Regions from separate parts of the Superficieibacter sp. genome, predicted to be linked through region 1. Evidence: predicted binding sites of a transcription regulator. Region 1 holds the regulator's gene; each other region holds the start of a gene.

Region 1 (4,213 bases):
TTTACCGAGGCGGCAGTTAAAAATTTTGGCGCGGGCTGGACGTGGCTGGTGAAAAAAGCGGACGGCAGCCTGGCTATCGTTTCCACCTCCAATGCCGGTTCGCCGTTGACCAGCACAGACACGCCGTTACTGACCGTGGACGTCTGGGAACATGCCTACTACATTGATTACCGCAATGCCCGCCCGGTTTATCTGGAGCATTTCTGGGCGCTGGTGAACTGGGATTTCGTCGCGCAGAATCTGGCGGCGTAACCGGCAGGCGCAGAAGGTTTTCGCCTTCTGCGCCTGAGCGTAATCAGCGACTGGCGCAGGCTTCACGCTCTGACTGACGGCCGGAGAAGAACACCACCAGCAGGGCCAGACCGGCAATAATCGCCCCCATCACCGGGACAAAGCCGTAACCCAACCCACCAGAAATGACTGCCCCACCGGCCACTGCACCCAGCGCATTACCGAGGTTGAACGCGCCAATATTAACCGATGACGACAGCCCCGGCGCTTCGCTGGCAACCCGCATAACCCGCATTTGTAAGGGCGGAACCACGGCAAAGGTTGCCGCGCCCCATACCAGCATACTGACGGCCGCGCCGAATTCGTTACGCGCCAGCAACGGGATCGCCAGCATAATCGCGATTAGCAACAGCAAAAATCCTTTCAGCGTTGCGCTCACCGAGCGGTCGGCAAATTTGCCCCCCAGATAATTGCCGATGGAAAACCCCGTTCCCACCAGCACCAGCATGACGGTAATAAACGCGGGCGTGGCGTCGGCGATGCTGTGCAGTACCGGCGCAATGTAAGTATAAAGCGTAAACATCGCGCCCGCGCCGAGCACCGTGGTCAACAGCGCGCTTAATACCTGCGGGCGCACCAGCACTGACAGTTCCTGACGCACATTTGGCCGCTCGCCTGCCCCACCTTTCGGCAGCGAGAACCACAGGCTGAGCATCGCGATCACCCCTAATCCGGCCGTCGCCAGAAATGACATCCGCCAGCCGATGGTTTCACCCAGCCACGTCGCCGCCGGAACGCCACCAATATTGGCAATCGTTAGCCCCATAAACATGGTCGCTACCGCGCTGGCCTGTTTATGCTTCGGCACCACGCTCGCCGCCACCACCGATCCAAGGCCAAAAAACGCCCCGTGGTTAAGGCTGGTGACTATACGCGACAGCATCAGGGTCGTGTAATCAGGCGCGATGGCAGAAAGCACGTTGCCGAGGGTAAAGATGGCCATCAGGAAGATCAGCGCATTACGCCGCGCTCGGTGTGACAATAATAACGTCATCACCGGCGCGCCCACCATCACGCCAACGGCATAGGCGCTGATCAACATTCCGGCGGTAGGTATAGAGACGCCCACGCCCTCGGCGATGGTCGGCAGCAATCCCATCGGAGAAAACTCGGTGGTGCCAATACCAAACGCCCCAATTGCGAGCGCCAGCAAGGGGTAATTCACTTTCATTCACAGACTCCGTTTCAGCCGTCGAAATAACGGCACGACGAAAAGATGTCAAAAGCATGACATTAATCACAAAAAAACAGAAGTTACATAAATGGCAAAAGAGTATTGCGGAAAAGAGAACAATCAGCGAGGGAGGTGGCCCTCCCCCGGAAAATCAATGCAGCGCAGCAACCAGACCGCTGGCAACAATCAGACCCAGAACAATAATCGTCGTTACCAGAGAAAACTTAAGATCGGTACTCATCAATTTTTACTCCTTGTTATTACCCTGTGAAAAGTGAGCTTGTTCATTTTTACACACCTGACGGTGAAAATCTTGCCTGATTTAGATTGATCGCCATTTTTTCGCTTTCCCTTTTGCTCAGAATCGGCCAAAATTCCACGCTTAATTATAAGCGTACCAGCCATTGACCCCCACCTGACGTTCTGTGTCGTTTTCCCGGCCTGTTGCAATCATCACATTTTGCGCCAGGGGTGTGTGCAGGCAAACGTTTACCTTTATTTGCAGGCGTTCAGTAATCGGGTCTGGAGTAAGATTTTAATGGCAACAATTAAAGATGTCGCGAAGCGCGCAAACGTTTCCACTACAACCGTATCACATGTTATTAACAAAACGCGTTTTGTAGCGGAAGACACTCGTGAGGCGGTATGGGCGGCGATAAAAGAACTTCACTATTCCCCGAGTGCGGTTGCCCGCAGTCTGAAGGTCAACCACACTAAATCAATTGGCCTGCTGGCGACCAGCAGCGAAGCCGCCTATTTTGCGGAAATTATTGAGGCGGTCGAGAAAAGCTGTTTCCAGAAAGGCTATACCCTGATCCTCGGTAACGCCTGGAACGATATTGAAAAACAGCAGGCCTATCTGTCGATGATGGCGCAAAAGCGCGTCGATGGCCTGCTGGTCATGTGTTCTGAATATCCGGCTCCCCTGCTGACCATGCTCGAAGAGTACCGGCATATTCCAATGGTGGTAATGGACTGGGGCGAGGCGAAAGCTGACTTCACCGACTCGGTCATTGATAACGCATTTGAAGGCGGCTACATGGCCGGGCGCTACCTGATCGAACGCGGGCACCGGGACATCGGTATTATCCCCGGCGCCCTGGAGCGCAATACCGGCGCAGGTCGCCTGAGCGGTTTCCTGAAGGCGATGGAAGAAGCGCAGATCACTATTCCGCAGCCGTGGATTGTGCAGGGTGATTTTGAACCGGAATCCGGCTACCACGCGATGCAGCAGATCCTTAATCAGGCCCATCGCCCGACGGCGGTCTTTTGCGGCGGTGATATTATGGCCATGGGCGCACTGTGCGCCGCTGATGAAATGGGTCTGCGGGTGCCGCAGGATATTTCAGTCATTGGCTATGATAACGTGCGCAACGCGGAGTTTTTTACTCCGGCGCTGACCACCATCCATCAGCCGAAGGATTCCCTCGGCGAAGCGGCGTTTAATATGCTGCTGGATCGTATCGTTAATAAACGCGTCGAGTCGAAGTCCATTGAAGTGCATCCGCGCCTGGTCGAACGTCGCTCGGTGGCCGACGGCCCGTTTGTGGACTATCGGCGTTAAGTTATTCATCGGGAGCCGCAGCGTCCGGCTCCCGCAGCCATTCCCGGTTCAGCGTTTCACTGTCCCCCAGATACTCCAGCAGCCACGCCAGCGCAGGTGAGATATCGCTTTGCTGCCAGGTCAGGCAGCAGGCGGCATCAGGAAAAGGATTTTCAAGTTCCAGCGCCCGCCACTTTCCGTTGTCAATCCACGGACGGGCAAAATGCGCGGGCACCATCGCCACGCACAGTCCGGCGGAAATACAGGTTGCCGACGATCCCCAGTCCGGCACCACGACCCGTTTCTGATTATCCAGTAGCCAGGTAATGCGCTTGGGCAGCGAACGCGAGGTGTCTTCACGTACCAGCGACGGCCAGTTGCGCAACTCATCATCGCTCAGCGGCCCCGGCAGACTCGCCAGCGGATGATCGTGGGCGACCACGCAGCGCCAGCTTAGCATTCCCATATCGCGAAACGCGTAGCGCCCGCCGACCGGGATCGCCTGGGTTGCGCCAATGGCCAGCTCCACCCGCCCGTCGGCGAGGGCATCCCAGACACCGTTAAACACTTCCTGGAAGACAATAAGCTCCACGTCGGGAAAGTGACGGTAAAAATCGACAATCATCTGCCGGGTTCGCTCCGGGCGGACAATATTATCCACCGCAATCGGCAACTGACTGCGCCAGCCGTGAGCGATTTGCTGGCACTGCTGACGGGTGATCTGCATTTTTTTGATAACAGTCCGCCCTTCTTTCAAAAACCAGCTCCCGGCAGGCGTTAATTCCACATCCCGGTGCCGCCGCTCAAAGAGACTAACGCCCAGCCATTCCTCCATTTGCCGCACGGTATAGCTGACCGCAGAAGGCACACGATGCAATTCCTGGGCAGCAGCGCTGAAACTGCCGTTGCGTGCGACCGCATCTATCACTTCGAGGGAATATTCCGACCACATTTTCTGCCTGCAAATTTTTTGATGTCACCGCGCAAATATTAGCGTTTCACAAGCCGGAATGCACTGCCTACACTCTGGCGCACTATCATCTGTCATCAATAAGAGAATAACGATGCAACCTGGAAAAGGTTTTCTGGTCTGGCTTGCCGGGCTGAGCGTGCTGGGTTTTCTGGCCACCGACATGTATTTACCGGCGTTTGCGGCGATCCAGCGCGACCTGAATACTCCAGCCGCTGCGGTCAGCGCCAGCTTA
Region 2 (4,213 bases), 470 kb from region 1:
GCGCGTTTGTTAGCGTCGAGCAGCAGCTCCCATTCATCCCATTCCGCCAGCATCACCGACTGGCGCTGATAAATCGCATACTCGCAGCCCGGCTCATAAATATGCCGGTAACGATAACCGTTTCTGGTCCAGGGTGCGGAAACTTCACGCTGCGGAATACGCCCCACGATCTCGGCAAGGATGCGATCCTGAAGATCGTGCTGGGAAGACATCACCTGATGACCGTAACTGTTTTCCTGCTGGAGATAGTCCAGCACGTCCGGCTGCGAGCGCGTATCGTCCCGCAGCCAGTAGTAGGGATCGGTGCGCGTATCGTTGTGCAGCGTCATGGTATGAGGAATACGTCTGGCTTTTGGTGGCATATCGCGACTTCTTTTGCTTATGACATCCTATAAGGTTGGCAAAAGTCGCCAGCGATGCAAGCGAAACGTGATGACTTTCCGCACGATTTACTCAGGAAGCGCCTGTTTTTGCTGCTTTAGATCCTGCTCGACGCCATCGCGAACATCCTGCGGAATTTTTAATGCGTCGCCGAGGGCGCTAAGGTAGCTACGTTCCATAAAGTGATCGACGTCAATCGCTGCGCAGCTGAGGAAATAAAGCTCCAGCGCTTCTTCCTCATTACGCACGCCCTCTGCCAGCCGCTGCGGGTCGAGAGGCTGTTCGATGGCCTGCGCCACCAGCGCTCTGCCCTGCTCTTCCACGCCCGCTTCGCGCAGTTGCTGCTCAATGGCAGCGCGTTCGCGATCGTCGATATGCCCATCGCTTTTGGCGGCGAAGACCAGCGCCAGAATCAGCCGTTCGGTACGTAGATCCAGCGGCGTCTGCTGCTGACCAAACTGCGGCTCACCCTGATGCGCCTGACGAATTTTGTCTTTGTATTTGTTCCATAGTACGGTGCCTGCCACCGCGCCACCGCCAGCCAGTAGCGCGCCGGTGCCATATTTTGAGAGCAGTTTACGCGAGGATTTATTGGCGACCAGCAGACCCGCCAGTCCACCGAGCGCGCCGGGCGAGAGCAGTTTACTTAGCCCCTGCCCGTGCGAAGCGCCGGAAGAGGCGGATGCGCCTTTTTGCGCCAGAAGAGACTGCAATTGATTAAGCCAGCTTGCCATAGAGATGTACCCTCACTCTGATAATGTAAAAAACAGAGTAAGCGAGGGGACGTCAGAAAGTGTCAAAACGGCAAAAGGTGCGCAAAGTATTGCCGCTTATTGTTGCTGATAGCTGGCGCTGCCCGCCGCGCAGTCAACCTGAACGAGGTAGCGAATATCGGCGCTTTTACCGCGCACGGTCAACGGTACTTTCCATTTCCCTTTGTTGCCAACCACTTCATTGCTGTCCACCCAGACCACCGGGTCGGCCTGACCGATTTTCTGTCGGTCTTCCGCCCAGCGCACGATGCGGTTTTGCTGATAGTCACGTTTAACGCTCGCCGCAATACCGTCAGCGTCAAGCTTCAGGCAATGGGGAAATTTGACCGTTTTCGAATGCGGATCCTGACTGACAGCCTGTACCGATGCGCTACCCGCCAGCAGCAATAAACAGAAAAGCGCTCCTGTTTTGTTCATCATGTTCTCCTTATTACCCAACGCTTAACGTGGGTTTCAGAAAAAGCATGGTACAAAACGGCAGGAGCGCAAGTCACGGTCAGGCGGCTTTGGTGCGCTTCGCGGGCGCGTCGTCCGCCACGGCTTTCGGCGAAGGCATTTTTCCTGCCTTCAGCACATTACCCAAAACGTCTTTTTGCTCGGCGATCCACATTGCCATGGCTTCGCGCTGCTCGTCGTCCAGCGCAACCGGAGACTGACCCAGCCACGTACCCAGCACTTCCGCCAGATCGAGCATTTTGTCGTAAGCATCGGCTTCCTTTTTGCTGGCAAAAGACATTTTTTCCTCACCTTCACGGATCACAACGTATTTAACTTCAACCGCCATTTTGCAGCCCCATATCACTGTAATTTTATACAGTATACCACTGCGATTTACCGAAATCAAACTTCAGTAATCACGTCAGCAAAGACAGGCGCAAACGTTTTCGTTTATACTGCGCGCAGGTGATCTGAAGGGAAAATGTGATGATTGTATTAGGTACTGCGCTGCGGCCGGCAGCAACCCGCGTGATGCTGTTAGGTTCCGGCGAACTGGGCAAAGAGGTCGCGATTGAATGCCAGCGGCTGGGGCTGGAGGTGATCGCCGTTGACCGCTACGCCGACGCCCCGGCGATGCACGTCGCCCATCGCGCGCACGTTATCAACATGCTTGACGGTCAGGCGCTAAAAGCGCTGGTGGCAGCGGAAAAGCCGGATTATATCGTGCCGGAAATTGAAGCCATTGCGACCGATATGCTGCTGGAACTTGAACAGGCCGGGCAAAAAGTGGTGCCCTGCGCCAGAGCCACGCAACTAACGATGAACCGCGAAGGCATTCGTCGTCTGGCGGCGGAGACCCTGAAACTGCCCACCTCCCCATACCGCTTTGCGGATAGCGAAGAAAGCTTTCGCCAGGCTGTCGCCGCCATCGGCCTGCCCTGCATTGTGAAGCCGGTGATGAGTTCCTCCGGTAAAGGGCAGAGTTTTATCCGCCGGGAAGAGCAGCTTGGGGACGCCTGGCAGTACGCCCAGCAGGGTGGACGTGCGGGCGCGGGCCGGGTGATCGTCGAAGGGGTGGTGAATTTTGATTTCGAAATTACCCTGCTGACCGTCAGCGCCGCCGACGGCGTGCATTTCTGTGCGCCGGTAGGTCATCGTCAGGAGGATGGCGACTATCGCGAATCATGGCAGCCGCAGCAGATGAGTGCGCTGGCGCTGGAGCGCGCGCAGACGATTGCACGTGAGGTGGTGCTGGCGCTTGGCGGTTACGGGCTTTTCGGCGTGGAGCTGTTCATTTGTGGCGATGACGTGGTCTTCAGTGAAGTTTCACCGCGTCCGCATGACACCGGCATGGTCACGCTGATTTCTCAGGATCTGTCGGAGTTTGCCCTCCACGTGCGCGCGTTTCTCGGTCTGCCGGTCGGCGCTATTCGCCAGTACGGTCCGGCGGCTTCGGTGGTCATCCTGCCGCAGTTGACCAGCCAGAACGTGACGTTCAGTCATATTGAGGCCGCAACGGGTGCCGGGTTACAGGTGCGTTTATTTGGCAAGCCGGAAATCGACGGGACGCGGCGGTTGGGCGTCACATTAGCCACGGGTGATAGCGTGGAACATGCCGTGCAGCGGGCGAAAGAGGCTGCGGCCAGCATTAAGGTTTCTGGATAAAAAAAGCCCGGTAGCGATCTGCGCTTACCGGGCTTTATTTCTGCCGTTCAGTTACTGCTGCGCACCCGCCACCGCTTCACGTGCCAGCGTGGTGATACGATCGTAGTCTCCGGCTTCCAGCGCATCCGCCGGAACCAGCCAGGAGCCGCCAATACACAGCACGCTTTTCAGCGCCAGGTAATCACGGTAGTTCGCCGGAGAAATGCCGCCGGTCGGGCAGAAACGCACCTGCGAGAATGGACCGGCAATCGCCTGCAATGCTTTGGTCCCGCCGTTCGCCTCCGCCGGGAAGAATTTAAATTCTTTCAGACCGTAGTCCAGCCCCAGCATCAGTTCAGAAACGGTGCTGATGCCTGGGATCAGCGGGATCGTGCCTGCGGTTGCCGCTTTCAGCAGTGGCTCGGTCAGGCCTGGGCTGATAGCAAACTGCGCGCCCGCTTCGGTTACTTCCGCCAACTGCTGCGCATTCAGCACCGTACCGGCACCAATAATCGCTTCCGGCACTTCTTTGGCGATGGCGCGGATAGCATCCATCGCACAGGCGGTGCGCAGCGTTACTTCCAGCACGCGCACGCCGCCAGCAACCAGCGCTTTCGCCATCGGGACGGCGTGTTCCAGTTTGTTCACCACGATAACCGGTACAACCGGGCCAGTGGTCAGGATTGCTTCTGCACTTGTTTTCCAGTTTTTCATCAGAGTTTTTTCTCTCGCCAGATCTACAAATTTGTCATCTTAAAAAGTGATGCAGGTTGCGCCCTGCTCAGCACCAGAAAGCTTTTCACGCAGTGCGCCAAACAGTTCACGTCCCGTGCCCACGCGCATGGCGCTCAGATCGGGGATATGCGGCTGTCGGGCGGCAAGTTCCTTTTCATCCACCAGCAGCGTTAACTCGCCCGTCTGCCCGTTGACGCGAATGATGTCACCATCGCACACTTTTGCCAGCAGCCCGCCGTCAT
Region 3 (4,213 bases), on a different contig from region 1:
TCCGGCGAAAACCGGCACGCTGGCCTGGAGAATAACCGGTCCGCCGTCCAGCTCGTCGGTAACAAAATGAACGGAGGTGCCGTGGACTTCATCGCCGTTATCCAGCACCTGGCGGTGGGTATTAAGACCCGGATATTTCGGCAGCAGGGAAGGATGAATATTTAACAGACGCCCCTGATAGTGAGCGACGAATTCAGGGCTGAGGATGCGCATGTAGCCCGCCAGCACCACTACATCAGGCGCGTAAGCGTCAATTTCCAGCATCAGTTCGCGGTCAAAAGCCTCACGGCTGGCAAACTGGCTGGCAGTCAGCGCATGCGCAGGAATACCCGCGTTGCGCGCACGTTCAAGGCCGAACGCATCGGCCTTGTTACTGAAGACTGCACGCAGCGTGCCGCCGATCTTTTTCTGATTGCAGGCATCAATAATCGCCTGCAGGTTACTGCCGTTGCCGGAGATCAGCACCACGATATTTTTCATTACTCAATAACCACGCGCTCGTCGGAATCGGAGGCTTTGATCATACCGATTTTCCACGCGTTTTCACCCAGCTTGTTGAGCAGGGAAATGGCTTTTTCCGCTTCCGCCGCCGGAAGCGCGACGATCATACCGACGCCGCAGTTAAAGGTGCGGTACATTTCATGACGGCTGACGTTACCCGCGCTTTGCATCCAGTCGAAAATCGCTGGCCACTGCCAGGACGATTCGTCAATAACGGCCTGGGTGTTGTCCGGCAGTACGCGCGGGATGTTTTCCCAGAAGCCGCCGCCGGTCAGATGCGCAATGGCGTGAACGTCGACCTGCTCAATCAGCGAGAGGATCGATTTCACGTAAATACGGGTCGGGGCCAGCAGGTGATCAGCAAGCGTTTTGCCGTCGAGATCGGTGGTCAGCGGATCGCAGCCGCTGACTTCAACAATTTTGCGTACCAGCGAGTAGCCGTTGGAGTGCGGGCCGCTGGACGCCAGCGCCAGCAGCACGTCGCCGTCGGCCACTTTGCTACCGTCAATGATGTCTGATTTTTCTACCACTCCAACGCAGAAACCCGCCACGTCGTAATCTTCACCGTGATACATGCCCGGCATTTCGGCGGTTTCGCCGCCAACCAGCGCGCAGCCGGATTGCAGGCAGCCTTCGGCGATGCCGCTAATCACGCTGGCAGCGGTATCAACGTCTAGTTTGCCGGTCGCGTAGTAATCGAGGAAGAACAGCGGCTCGGCACCCTGAACCACCAGATCGTTAACGCACATGGCGACCAGATCGATACCGATGGTGTCGTGACGTTTGAGATCCATCGCCAGGCGCAGTTTGGTGCCGACGCCGTCGGTGCCGGAAACCAGAATCGGCTCACGATACTTCTGCGGCAGGGCACACAGCGCGCCAAAGCCGCCCAGACCGCCCATCACTTCCGGGCGACGGGTTTTCTTTACCACACCCTTGATTCGGTCGACCAGAGCGTTACCCGCATCAATATCAACACCGGCATCTTTATAGCTAAGAGAGGTTTTATCGGTCACTGCAAAGTCCCCACGCATTTGCGATAGAAATAAAATCGGCGCAATTCTAACAGGGAAAGCAAACGTTTGCGAGCCTGCTTTAGTCCTGGCGTTTAATCAACGCGGATCCGACAAATTTGATACCGTTCACGAAAATGAAACCGGGTACATACTTGTGCTTGCCTCGACCCGAAGGAGTGCTCATCATGCCACTGAAACCGGTTTCTGTTTTCAGGGAGGGACGAAGAGGATGAACATTGCCGCATTTGATATCGGCGGTACAGCCTTAAAAATGGGCGTTGTCACCAGTGCAGGCGAACTGCGGGTGAAGGGCAAAGAAACAATCAATCACAGCGACGGCGACCAGATCCTGCAAGCGATGCAGACGTGGATAGCCGCTCACCCGGAATGTGAAGGTGTGGCGATCAGCGCGCCGGGCTATATCAATCCGCACACCGGCTTTATCGAAAAGGGCGGCGCGATCCACAAATTCGATGACTTCGCGATTAAAGCCTGGCTGGAGGCGCGTACCCGGCTGCCGGTCGCCATTGAAAACGACGCTAATTGCGTCCTTCTGGCCGAACGCTGGCAGGGTAAGGCCGCAGAGCTGACCAACTTTCTGGTGATGACTATCGGCACCGGTATCGGCGGCGCGGTGTTCTGCAATAACCAACTGCTGCACGGCGCGCATTTTCGCGGCGGTGAGTTCGGCTATATGTTTACCGAGCGCCCCGGTCCCCGCGACGTTACCCGCTACACCATGAATTCAACCTGCACTCTGCGCGTGCTGCGCTGTCGCTACGCCGAACACGTCGGCAAAGCGCTGGAAGAGGTGTCCGGCGAAGAGATTTTCGACCGCTTTGACGCGGGCGACGCCGTCTGCCAGCGGCTGGTCGGTGAGTTTTTCAACGGACTGGGCGCTGGCCTTTATAACCTCGTTAACGTCTTTGATCCGCAGGTCATTTTACTCGGCGGCGGCATCGTTGAACGTCCGGGTTTCCTGCAACTTATGCGCGACCAGATGGCCTGGTTTGGCATTAAAAATCAAATTGATACCGTCAGCAGCGGCAATGACGCCGGTCTGATTGGCGCGGTCTGGCATTTTAATCAGCAATACCGGTCGCAAAACAGCGACCATTCATGAGGGAGAGAACATGTCTGGATTTAAAGAAGGTTTTCTGTGGGGCGGTGCGGTCGCAGCGCATCAGCTGGAAGGCGGCTGGAATGAAGGCGGTAAAGGCGCGAGCGTCGCGGACGTAATGACCGCTGGCGCGCACGGTGTGGCGCGTGAAATTACCGACGGCGTGCTGCCAGGGAAAAACTACCCTAATCATGAGGCGATCGATTTTTACCATCGCTATAAAGACGATATTAAGCTGTTTGCCGAAATGGGCTTCAAATGTTTCCGTACCTCCATTGCCTGGACGCGTATCTTCCCGAAAGGCGACGAGCAGGAACCAAACGAAGCCGGGTTACAGTTCTATGACGATCTGTTTGATGAATGCCTGAAGTACGGCATTGAACCGGTGATTACGCTTTCGCATTTCGAGATGCCGTATCATCTGGTGAAAGAATACGGCGGCTGGCGTAACCGTAAACTTATTGATTTCTTTGTCCGCTTCGCGAAGGTCGTTTTCACGCGCTACCAGCATAAAGTGAAATACTGGATGACCTTTAACGAAATCAACAACCAGGCTAACTATCACGAAGATTTCGCGCCGTTCACTAACTCCGGTCTGAAATATCAGGAGGGTGAAGATCGTGAGCCGGTAATGTACCAGGCGGCGCATTATGAACTGGTCGCCAGCGCGCTGGCCGTAAAAGCGGCGAAAGAAATTAACCCGTCGCTGCTGGTGGGCTGCATGATCGCCATGTGCCCGATTTATCCGCTCAGCTGCGCGCCGAACGACATGATGATGGCGATGAACGCCATGCATCGCCGTTACTGGTTTACCGATGTTCACGTGCGCGGTAAATATCCGCAGCACCTGCTGAACTACTTTGACCGTCGCGGCTTTACATTCGACATCACCGACGAAGACCGGGCGGCGCTGGCGCAGGGCTGCGTGGATTACATCGGCTTTAGCTACTATATGTCGTTCGCCACTCAGGCCACGGCGGATAACCCGCAGCTTGATTACAACGAGACGACAAGCCTGGTGTCCAACCCGCACGTGCAGAAATCCGACTGGGGCTGGCAGATCGATCCGGTGGGCATTCGCTACGCGCTGAACTGGTTCTGGGATCACTACCAGCTGCCGATGTTTATCGTCGAAAACGGTTTTGGCGCTATTGACGTGCTGGAGAGCGACGGTACGGTCAACGATCAGTATCGCATCGACTATCTCTCAGCCCACATCGCTGAAATGAAAAAAGCGGTGCTGGAAGACGGCGTGGATTTGATGGGCTACACCCCGTGGGGCTGTATCGACCTGGTTTCTGCTGGCACCGGCGAGATGAAAAAACGCTACGGCTTTATCTACGTTGATAAAGACAACGAAGGTAACGGCACCCTGGCGCGCAGCCGGAAAAAATCCTTCGCCTGGTATCAGAAGGTCATTTCCTCTAACGGCGCGGAACTTTAAGTTCCGGCTGTAAACCCCGCTTCGGCGGGGTTTTTTTTGCTTAATATTCAAACGGTAAAATGATTCAGACAGGTTCTGTTGATTTTGGTCAAATATATTGGGTATGGCGCAACAGAAAAAAAGCGGTATAAT

Evidence for each region. The regulator PurR, encoded in region 1, represses purine synthesis genes. The targets are predictions, from matches to a motif close to CANGCAAACGTTTGCNTG.
Region 2: the regulator PurR is predicted to act here: its motif matches at 2,026-2,043, upstream of purT (formate-dependent phosphoribosylglycinamide formyltransferase).
Region 3: the regulator PurR is predicted to act here: its motif matches at 1,573-1,590, upstream of purM (phosphoribosylformylglycinamidine cyclo-ligase).

Annotation. Positions count from the first base shown of each region.
Region 1 covers NZ_DAMAPU010000001.1:762,554-766,766, forward strand. Annotated here, with positions in the region: gene sodB (superoxide dismutase [Fe]) at 1-252, shown strand, start outside; gene RT197_RS03895 (MFS transporter) at 296-1,462, opposite strand; gene RT197_RS03900 (YnhF family membrane protein) at 1,617-1,706, opposite strand; gene purR (HTH-type transcriptional repressor PurR) at 2,004-3,029, shown strand; gene punR (DNA-binding transcriptional activator PunR) at 3,031-3,960, opposite strand; gene punC (purine nucleoside transporter PunC) at 4,073-4,213, shown strand, end outside.
Region 2 covers NZ_DAMAPU010000001.1:291,173-295,385, reverse strand. Annotated here, with positions in the region: gene ptrB (oligopeptidase B) at 1-362, opposite strand, end outside; gene RT197_RS01560 (tellurite resistance TerB family protein) at 450-1,115, opposite strand; gene yebF (protein YebF) at 1,212-1,571, opposite strand; gene RT197_RS01550 (YebG family protein) at 1,651-1,938, opposite strand; gene purT (formate-dependent phosphoribosylglycinamide formyltransferase) at 2,079-3,257, shown strand; gene kdgA (bifunctional 4-hydroxy-2-oxoglutarate aldolase/2-dehydro-3-deoxy-phosphogluconate aldolase) at 3,309-3,950, opposite strand; gene edd (phosphogluconate dehydratase) at 3,990-4,213, opposite strand, start outside.
Region 3 covers NZ_DAMAPU010000009.1:67,262-71,474, forward strand. Annotated here, with positions in the region: gene purN (phosphoribosylglycinamide formyltransferase) at 1-480, opposite strand, end outside; gene purM (phosphoribosylformylglycinamidine cyclo-ligase) at 480-1,517, opposite strand; gene bglK (beta-glucoside kinase BglK) at 1,747-2,640, shown strand; gene RT197_RS16100 (6-phospho-beta-glucosidase) at 2,651-4,081, shown strand.